DNA from 4 places in the Shigella sp. SIG6 genome. Region 2 is predicted to be linked to each of the others. Evidence: predicted binding sites of a transcription regulator. Region 2 holds the regulator's gene; each other region holds the start of a gene.
What was found. Region 2 encodes CRP, which controls carbon source genes, mostly activating them, when cyclic AMP is high. Its sites were predicted from a motif close to ATGTGANNNNNNTCACAT; they were not measured.
Positions count from the first base shown of each region.

Region 1: the regulator CRP is predicted to act here: its motif matches at 1,064-1,081, upstream of hpt (hypoxanthine phosphoribosyltransferase).
Region 3: the regulator CRP is predicted to act here: its motif matches at 902-919, upstream of ldtB (L,D-transpeptidase).
Region 4: the regulator CRP is predicted to act here: its motif matches at 1,079-1,096, upstream of bhsA (multiple stress resistance protein BhsA).

Region 1 is NZ_JBQZXC010000120.1:7,610-9,816, reverse strand. It holds partial or broken gene gcd (quinoprotein glucose dehydrogenase) at 1-1,003, opposite strand, end outside; gene hpt (hypoxanthine phosphoribosyltransferase) at 1,209-1,745, shown strand; gene can (carbonate dehydratase) at 1,786-2,207, opposite strand, start outside.
Region 2 is NZ_JBQZXC010000043.1:14,196-16,402, forward strand. It holds gene ACUU1M_RS09640 (phosphoribulokinase) at 1-51, shown strand, start outside; gene ACUU1M_RS09645 (OsmC family protein) at 106-510, opposite strand; gene crp (cAMP-activated global transcriptional regulator CRP) at 812-1,444, shown strand; gene ACUU1M_RS09655 (YccS/YhfK family putative transporter) at 1,495-2,207, shown strand, end outside.
Region 3 is NZ_JBQZXC010000022.1:12,995-15,201, reverse strand. It holds gene ACUU1M_RS06035 (ABC-F family ATPase) at 1-797, opposite strand, end outside; gene ldtB (L,D-transpeptidase) at 1,016-1,936, shown strand; gene ACUU1M_RS06025 (anion transporter) at 1,994-2,207, opposite strand, start outside.
Region 4 is NZ_JBQZXC010000002.1:41,162-43,368, forward strand. It holds partial or broken gene ldtC (L,D-transpeptidase LdtC) at 1-671, shown strand, start outside; gene bhsA (multiple stress resistance protein BhsA) at 754-1,011, opposite strand; gene comR (TetR family copper-responsive transcriptional repressor ComR) at 1,252-1,884, shown strand; gene ACUU1M_RS00735 (glycine zipper 2TM domain-containing protein) at 1,946-2,207, opposite strand, start outside.

The DNA.
Region 1 (2,207 bases), on a different contig from region 2:
GCTCATACAGACCCGGTTTGGTGTCTGGCATATTGCTTTGCAGATTGAGCACGCCTTTATTGGCGAAGGTTTCGCACAGTTTGCCGTTTTCAGCGTTAATCGCAATCAGGCGACCATCATTCACTGGAAGAATGATACGACGCGGGCAATCCGCCATCACTTCCGGCGAAGCCGTTTCTGCTTTGGCTTCATGATAAGAGACGCCACGGCAGGTTACGTGCTGGAAAGACTCGTTGGTTTTCAGCTCAGGATCGTAATGCCATTTCTCTTTGCCGCTGGCGGCATCAAGCGCAAACAGGCGCTGGTGAGCGGTACACAGGTAAAGGGTATCGCCCACTTTAATCGGCGTCACTTCATTGGTGATTTCACCCGGATCGTTCGGCTGCTTCACATCGCCAGTACGGAACACCCAGGCTTCTTTCAGCTTGTGGACGTTATCGGCGTGAATTTGCTTCAGTGGTGAAAAGCGTTGACCTTCCTGATTGCGGCCATACGCAGGCCAGTCCTGATCGGCAACGGGGGAGATAGCTTCGGCAGGTGTGGCATCGGCGCTTAAGGTGCCGTTGATCTCCTGCGGATCGTTAAATCCGGCCCAGGTCAGGATACCACCGCTAATCAGCAGTGCGACCACCAGTGCGGCAACTGCGCCGCTGGCAGGAATGACCAGGCGACGCCAGACAAACGGCAGGATCAGCCAGATGCCGAAGAAGACCAGAATATCGCTGCGCGGAGTCAGCGCCCAGAAGTCGAAACCAACTTCCCAGACGCCCCAAATCATGGTGCCGAGCAGCAGGGCTGCGTATAGCCAAAGCGCGGCGCGTTTACTGCGCCACAGCATCCAGGCGACGCCGAGCATCACAAGGCCAGCGATAAGGTAGTACCAGGAGCCGCCAATCGCGACCAGCCAGCCTCCGCCAATGAGTAGATACAGCCCGCAAAGCGCTGCAAAAAGGGCTGTTAGCGTGACGAGTAATCGTCGCGAGCCTGTATTGTTAATTGCCATAAAGAGACACCATTTCAATTCATTAATATTTTAGTAGCAATTAATTATAGGTTTTAACATGTGTGACCGTCATCACAATTCGAGCTTTATTAACAGATTCCGCGAATGAATAGTTTTACTGGTATACTGCGTGTCTTGCGCTTTGTTGCGGTGCCAAAACCTGCCCGTGCGAAGTGATTTGTTTTTAAATCATATGGTTAGAGATATGAAACATACTGTAGAAGTAATGATCCCCGAAGCGGAGATTAAAGCGCGTATCGCCGAACTGGGTCGTCAGATTACTGAGCGTTACAAAGACAGCGGCAGCGATATGGTGCTGGTGGGTCTGCTGCGTGGCTCATTTATGTTTATGGCGGACCTGTGCCGTGAAGTTCAGGTATCTCATGAAGTCGACTTTATGACCGCCTCCAGCTACGGTAGCGGCATGTCCACCACCCGTGATGTGAAAATCCTCAAAGATCTGGATGAAGATATCCGTGGCAAGGACGTGCTGATTGTTGAAGATATCATCGACTCGGGGAATACACTGTCGAAAGTGCGTGAGATCTTAAGCCTGCGCGAACCGAAGTCGTTGGCGATTTGTACGCTGCTGGATAAACCGTCCCGTCGTGAAGTGAACGTCCCGGTTGAATTTATCGGTTTCTCGATCCCGGATGAGTTTGTGGTGGGTTACGGCATTGATTACGCACAGCGTTACCGTCATCTGCCGTATATTGGCAAAGTGATTCTGCTGGACGAGTAAGTGTGAAGTTGCCGGATGTGTTGCATCCGGCATGGCATTTTTATTTGTGGTTGGCGTGTTTCAGCTTGAGGTTGGAAATCCCGTGACGGTAACGTTGCTCAAGGGTTTCGCGGTTGGTGGCGGTAACATCCAGATCACGCAGCAAGCCGTCGTGAATGCCGTAGGCCCAGCCGTGAATGGTAACTTTCTGCCCGCGTTTCCACGCTGATTGCATAATGGTGGAGTGGCCCAGGTTATACACCTGTTCCATGACGTTCAGTTCACACAAGGTATCCAGACGGCGCTCTTGCGGCATTTCGCCGAGCAATGAGCTATGTTTGAACCAGATATCGCGGATATGCAGCAGCCAGTTGTTGATAAGCCCCAGTTCCGGGTTTTCAACGGCGGCTTGTACGCCGCCGCAACCGTAGTGGCCACAGATAATAATGTGTTCAACTTCGAGTACATCCACTGCATACTGAA
Region 2 (2,207 bases):
ATTATGCTGCCGCTGGTGCAACGATTGATGGAAGGAAAGAAAATCGAGTAACTTTACTATTATGCCGGATAAAATACTATCCGGCTTCACAACGGGATAGTTAAGTCACGCGGCAACCACTTCATACGAGTGAGTAATATTCACCGCTTTTTCCAGCATCAACGCCACTGAACAATATTTCTCGGCAGAGAGATCAACCGCACGCGCAACCGCTGCGTCTTTCAGGTCGCGACCGGTGACGATAAAATGCAGATTAATGTGCGTAAACAGGCGTGGTGCCTCTTCGCGGCGTTCAGAGGTCAATTTTACTTCACAATCGACCACATCCTGACGCCCTTTTTGCAGGATCGAAACCACATCGATGGCACTGCAACCACCCGCCGCCATCAACACCATTTCCATCGGACTTGGTGCTTTATCGCCTGAGTTGCCGTCCATTAAAATCTGGTGACCAGAGGCGGATTCGCCCAGAAAAGTTAACCCTTCGACCCACTTCACTCGCGCTTGCATTTTTGCTACTCCACTGCGTCAATTTTCCTGACAGAGTACGCGTACTAACCAAATCGCGCAACGGAAGGCGACCTGGGTCATGCTGAAGCGAGACACCAGGAGACACAAAGCGAAAGCTATGCTAAAACAGTCAGGATGCTACAGTAATACATTGATGTACTGCATGTATGCAAAGGACGTCACATTACCGTGCAGTACAGTTGATAGCCCCTTCCCAGGTAGCGGGAAGCATATTTCGGCAATCCAGAGACAGCGGCGTTATCTGGCTCTGGAGAAAGCTTATAACAGAGGATAACCGCGCATGGTGCTTGGCAAACCGCAAACAGACCCGACTCTCGAATGGTTCTTGTCTCATTGCCACATTCATAAGTACCCATCCAAGAGCACGCTTATTCACCAGGGTGAAAAAGCGGAAACGCTGTACTACATCGTTAAAGGCTCTGTGGCAGTGCTGATCAAAGACGAAGAGGGTAAAGAAATGATCCTCTCCTATCTGAATCAGGGTGATTTTATTGGCGAACTGGGCCTGTTTGAAGAGGGCCAGGAACGTAGCGCATGGGTACGTGCGAAAACCGCCTGTGAAGTGGCTGAAATTTCGTACAAAAAATTTCGCCAATTGATTCAGGTAAACCCGGACATTCTGATGCGTCTGTCTGCACAGATGGCGCGTCGTCTGCAAGTCACTTCAGAGAAAGTGGGCAACCTGGCGTTCCTCGACGTGACGGGCCGCATTGCACAGACTCTGCTGAACCTGGCAAAACAACCAGATGCTATGACTCACCCGGACGGTATGCAAATCAAAATTACCCGTCAGGAAATCGGTCAGATTGTCGGCTGTTCTCGTGAAACCGTGGGACGCATTCTGAAGATGCTGGAAGATCAGAACCTGATCTCCGCACACGGTAAAACCATCGTCGTTTACGGCACTCGTTAATCCCGTCGGAGTGGCGCGTTACCTGGTAGCGCGCCATTTTGTTTCCCCCGATGTGGCGCAGACTGATTTATCACCCCGATATCAACTATGCACTTCGACAAACGCTGGTGCTATGTTTGCCCGTGGCCGTTGGGTTAATGCTTGGCGAATTACGATTCGGTCTGCTCTTCTCCCTCGTTCCTGCCTGTTGCAATATTGCGGGCCTTGATACGCCTCATAAACGTTTTTTCAAACACTTAATCATTGGTGCGTCGCTGTTTGCCACCTGTAGCTTACTGACACAGCTGCTACTGGTAAAAGATGTTCCCCTGCCCTTTTTGCTGACCGGATTAACGCTGGTACTTGGCGTCACTGCTGAGCTGGGGCCATTGCACGCAAAATTGCTTCCTGCATCGCTGCTCGCCGCCATTTTTACCCTCAGTCTGGCGGGATACATGCCGGTCTGGGAACCATTGCTCATCTATGCGTTGGGCACTCTCTGGTACGGATTGTTTAACTGGTTTTGGTTCTGGATCTGGCGCGAACAACCGCTGCGCGAGTCACTAAGTCTGCTGTACCGTGAACTGGCAGATTATTGTGAAGCCAAATACAGCCTGCTTACCCAGCACACCGATCCTGAAAAAGCGCTGCCACCGCTGCTGGTGCGCCAGCAAAAAGCGGTCGATTTAATTACTCAGTGCTATCAGCAAATGCATATGCTTTCCGCGCAAAACAATACCGATTACAAGCGGATGCTGCGTATTTTCCAGGAGGCGCTGGATTT
Region 3 (2,207 bases), on a different contig from region 2:
TGCAACTCAGCAATCTGCGCTTTCTTCTTGGCGTTATCGGCCAGCAGACGTTCACGCGCCTGGGTCGCCGCCGTCATGTACTCATCGTAGTTACCCGGATAAACGCGCAGCTCGCCGTAATCCAGATCCGCCATGTGGGTACAGACCATGTTAAGGAAGTGACGGTCGTGCGAGATGATGATCATGGTGCTGTCACGCTCGTTCAGCACCTGTTCCAGCCAGCGAATGGTATCGATGTCGAGGTTGTTGGTCGGTTCGTCGAGCAGGAGAATATCCGGCTCAGCAAACAGCGCCTGCGCCAGAAGCACACGCAGCTTCCAGCCAGGAGCTACTTCACTCATCGGGCCGTAGTGCTGTTCCACTGGAATTCCCACGCCAAGCAACAGTTCACCGGCGCGAGCTTCCGCAGAGTAACCGTCCATTTCGCCGTATTTCACTTCCAGATCGGCCACTTTATAGCCGTCTTCTTCACTCATTTCCGGCAAAGCATAGATGCGGTCGCGCTCCTGCTTCACTTCCCACAACTCTTTATGCCCCATGATCACCGTATCCAGCACAGTGAACTCTTCAAAGGCAAACTGATCCTGACGCAGCTTACCAATGCGCTCGTTGGGATCGAGGGAAACGTTACCCAGCGTCGGCTCAAGGTCGCCGCCGAGAATCTTCATAAAGGTGGATTTACCACTACCGTTCGCGCCAATCAGGCCGTAACGGTTGCCGCCGCCGAATTTGACGGAAATGTTTTCAAACAACGGCTTACTGCCGAACTGCATGGTGACGTTACTGGAAACTAACACAGGCGTATCCTGAAAAGAGATATGACAAACCGCGCATTATGCCATAAGTCTGAAAGAAGATCCTGCTCCTCGCTTAAGGTCTACACTCAAGCCAAAGGCAAAAAATGTGATTTCGTACACATCTGATTTCACTGTGAGCTGGAATGAACTTATAATGCGCTTCCAATACTCTAATATTCTCAACCCAATGGCCTGCCAGGCACAAAATCTCGCTTAACATGAATATGAAATTGAAAACATTATTCGCAGCGGCCTTCGCTGTTGTCGGCTTTTGCAGTACCGCCTCTGCGGTAACTTATCCTCTGCCAACCGACGGGAGTCGCCTGGTTGGTCAGAATCAGGTGATCACCATTCCTGAAGGTAACACTCAGCCGCTGGAGTATTTTGCCGCGGAGTACCAGATGGGGCTTTCCAATATGATGGAAGCGAACCCGGGTGTGGATACCTTCCTGCCGAAAGGCGGTACTGTACTGAACATTCCGCAGCAGCTGATCCTGCCGGATACCGTTCATGAAGGCATCGTCATTAACAGTGCAGAGATGCGTCTGTATTACTATCCGAAAGGGACCAACACCGTTATCGTGCTGCCGATCGGCATTGGTCAGTTAGGCAAAGATACGCCTATCAACTGGACCACCAAAGTTGAGCATAAGAAAGCAGGCCCGACCTGGACGCCGACCGCCAAAATGCACGCAGAGTACCGCGCTGCGGGCGAACCGCTACCGGCTGTCGTTCCGGCAGGTCCGGATAACCCGATGGGTCTGTATGCACTCTACATCGGTCGCCTGTATGCTATCCATGGCACCAACGCCAACTTCGGTATCGGCCTGCGTGTAAGTCATGGTTGTGTGCGTCTGCGTAACGAAGACATCAAATTCCTGTTCGAGAAAGTACCGGTCGGTACCCGCGTACAGTTTATTGATGAGCCGGTAAAAGCGACCACCGAGCCAGACGGCAGCCGTTATATTGAAGTCCATAACCCGCTGTCTACCACCGAAGCCCAGTTTGAAGGTCAGGAAATCGTGCCAATTACCCTGACGAAGAGCGTGCAGACAGTGACCGGTCAGCCAGATGTTGACCAGGTTGTTCTTGATGAAGCGATCAAAAATCGTTCCGGGATGCCGGTTCGCCTGAATTAATCGTCAAAACGTAAAACAAAGGCGGACTCATAATCCGCCTTTTTTATTTGCCAGACCTTACCAGGCCGGGATCATAACTAACAAAACGTATCCCACCAGCGCCGCCCACAACAGCATCGGTATTGAATAGAGATGGAAACGCCACCAGATGCGGCGATCGTTCGCCATACGTAGCGCAATCAAATTTGCCAGCGATCCTGGTAATAAACCAAAGCCCCCCACGTTTACCGCCCATGCCAGTAATAAAGACGGAGGTACATAATTGAGCAGC
Region 4 (2,207 bases), on a different contig from region 2:
ACTTCCAGACGCGCCGCGCGAAGGCATTGTGATCAACATTGCGGAGCTGCGTCTCTATTACTACCCGCCGGGTAAAAATTCGGTAACCGTGTATCCAATAGGTATTGGTCAGTTAGGTGGTGACACCGACAATGGTGACCACCGTTTCAGACAAACGTGCAAACCCAACCTGGACGCCAACGGCAAACATCCGCGCCCGTTATAAAGCACAGGGAATTGAGTTGCCTGCGGTAGTGCCGGCTGGACCGGATAACCCAATGGGCCATCATGCGATTCGTCTGGCGGCCTATGGCGGCGTTTATTTGCTTCACGGTACGAACGCCGATTTCGGCATTGGCATGCGGGTAAGTTCTGGCTGTATTCGTCTGCGGGATGACGATATCAAAACACTCTTTAGCCAGGTCACCCCAGGCACCAAAGTGAATATCATCAACACTCCGATAAAAGTCTCTGCCGAACCAAACGGTGCGCGTCTGGTTGAAGTACATCAGCCGCTGTCAGAGAAGATTGATGACGATCCGCAGCTGCTGCCAATTACGCTGAATAGCGCAATGCAATCATTTAAAGATGCAGCACAAACTGACGCTGAAGTGATGCAACATGTGATGGATGTCCGTTCCGGGATGCCGGTGGATGTCCGCCGTCATCAAGTGAGCCCACAAACTCTGTAAATCCTGGATAAAAAAAATCCCCGCGACACGGCATGTCGCGGGGAAAAAATCAGCAGTAGCAGGCATTAATGAGGGTTAATGCTTATTTATAAATTACTGCTGTTCCATGGAGGGTATTCGGACCGGTTACAGAAGTAATACGGAAAGATTTTGCGCCCATCTCATCCGCTTTTTGCGCCAGCTGCTCTTCCAGCGATCCCAGATTTGTCCCCGCGTTAGCACTGATAGTACCGACTTTTTGTTGGCCTTCTGGCGTTGACTGAACTTCGACAGCCGCAAAGTTGGCAAATGACATGGAGCTTAAAATCGCCGCAGCGATGAGGGTTTTTACGTTTTTCATAATAGTGGCCTTATGCAGATGAATGACGTCGCAAGAAATTACTTAACGATCGATAACTAAATGATAGATGTGATCTGGATCACATACAAGATATTTTTTATAACAATCATTAATTAATTTAAAAATCTTTAAATTTCAGTTAAATAGAAAGAAATTATTTTTATGGGATCTGGACTGGTGAACGGAGGTGATTATTTTTATAATAACCTTTCATTCACAGTCACCAGGTACAACGGCATCATGGCAACTGACTCAACACAATGTGTAAAAAAAAACCGTGGCCGCCCAAAAGTGTTCGACAGGGATGCCGCGCTTGATAAGGCCATGAAATTGTTCTGGCAACACGGTTATGAAGCGACTTCTCTTGCGGACCTCGTCGAAGCGACCGGAGCCAAAGCGCCCACGCTATACGCGGAATTTACCAACAAAGAGGGGTTATTTCGTGCCGTTCTCGACCGCTATATCGATCGTTTTGCCGCTAAGCATGAAGCACAGCTGTTTTGTGAAGAGAAAAGCGTGGAGTCTGCGCTGGCTGACTATTTTGCTGCCATCGCCAACTGCTTTACCAGCAAAGACACCCCGGCAGGCTGCTTCATGATCAACAACTGCACCACCCTCCCCCCAGATTCAGGAGATATCGCCAATACGTTGAAATCACGCCATGCGATGCAAGAGCGCACTTTGCAGCAGTTTTTATGTCAACGACAAGCGCGCGGGGAAATCCCGACCCACTGTGACGTGACACATCTGGCAGAATTCCTTAATTGTATTATTCAGGGGATGTCGATCAGCGCACGCGAAGGTGCATCGCTGGAAAAACTGATGCAGATTGCCGGAACGACTTTGCGTTTATGGCCCGAACTGGTGAAATAAGTCGCAAAAAAAGCCCCTCAGCCTGAGCGAATGAGGGGCCAAATTGCAGAGTACAGCCTTGTTATACTTTGTTATTCAAAATCAGTTGCCCGTTACTATCTAGCGGGATCTGCGTACCCGGATCGCGGTCCATGCGGATTTTGCCCTGCTGATCGCCAATCTTATAGGTCACATCATAACCGAGCATTTTTTCTGACTTGTCATACACCGTTTTACAACGCTGTTGCGTAGTCGTGTAAGTATCGCTTTCCTGGAGAGAGCCCTGGATCTGGTTACCGGCATTTCCACCACCCAGCGCCCCCACAACAGTGGCGACATCTTTA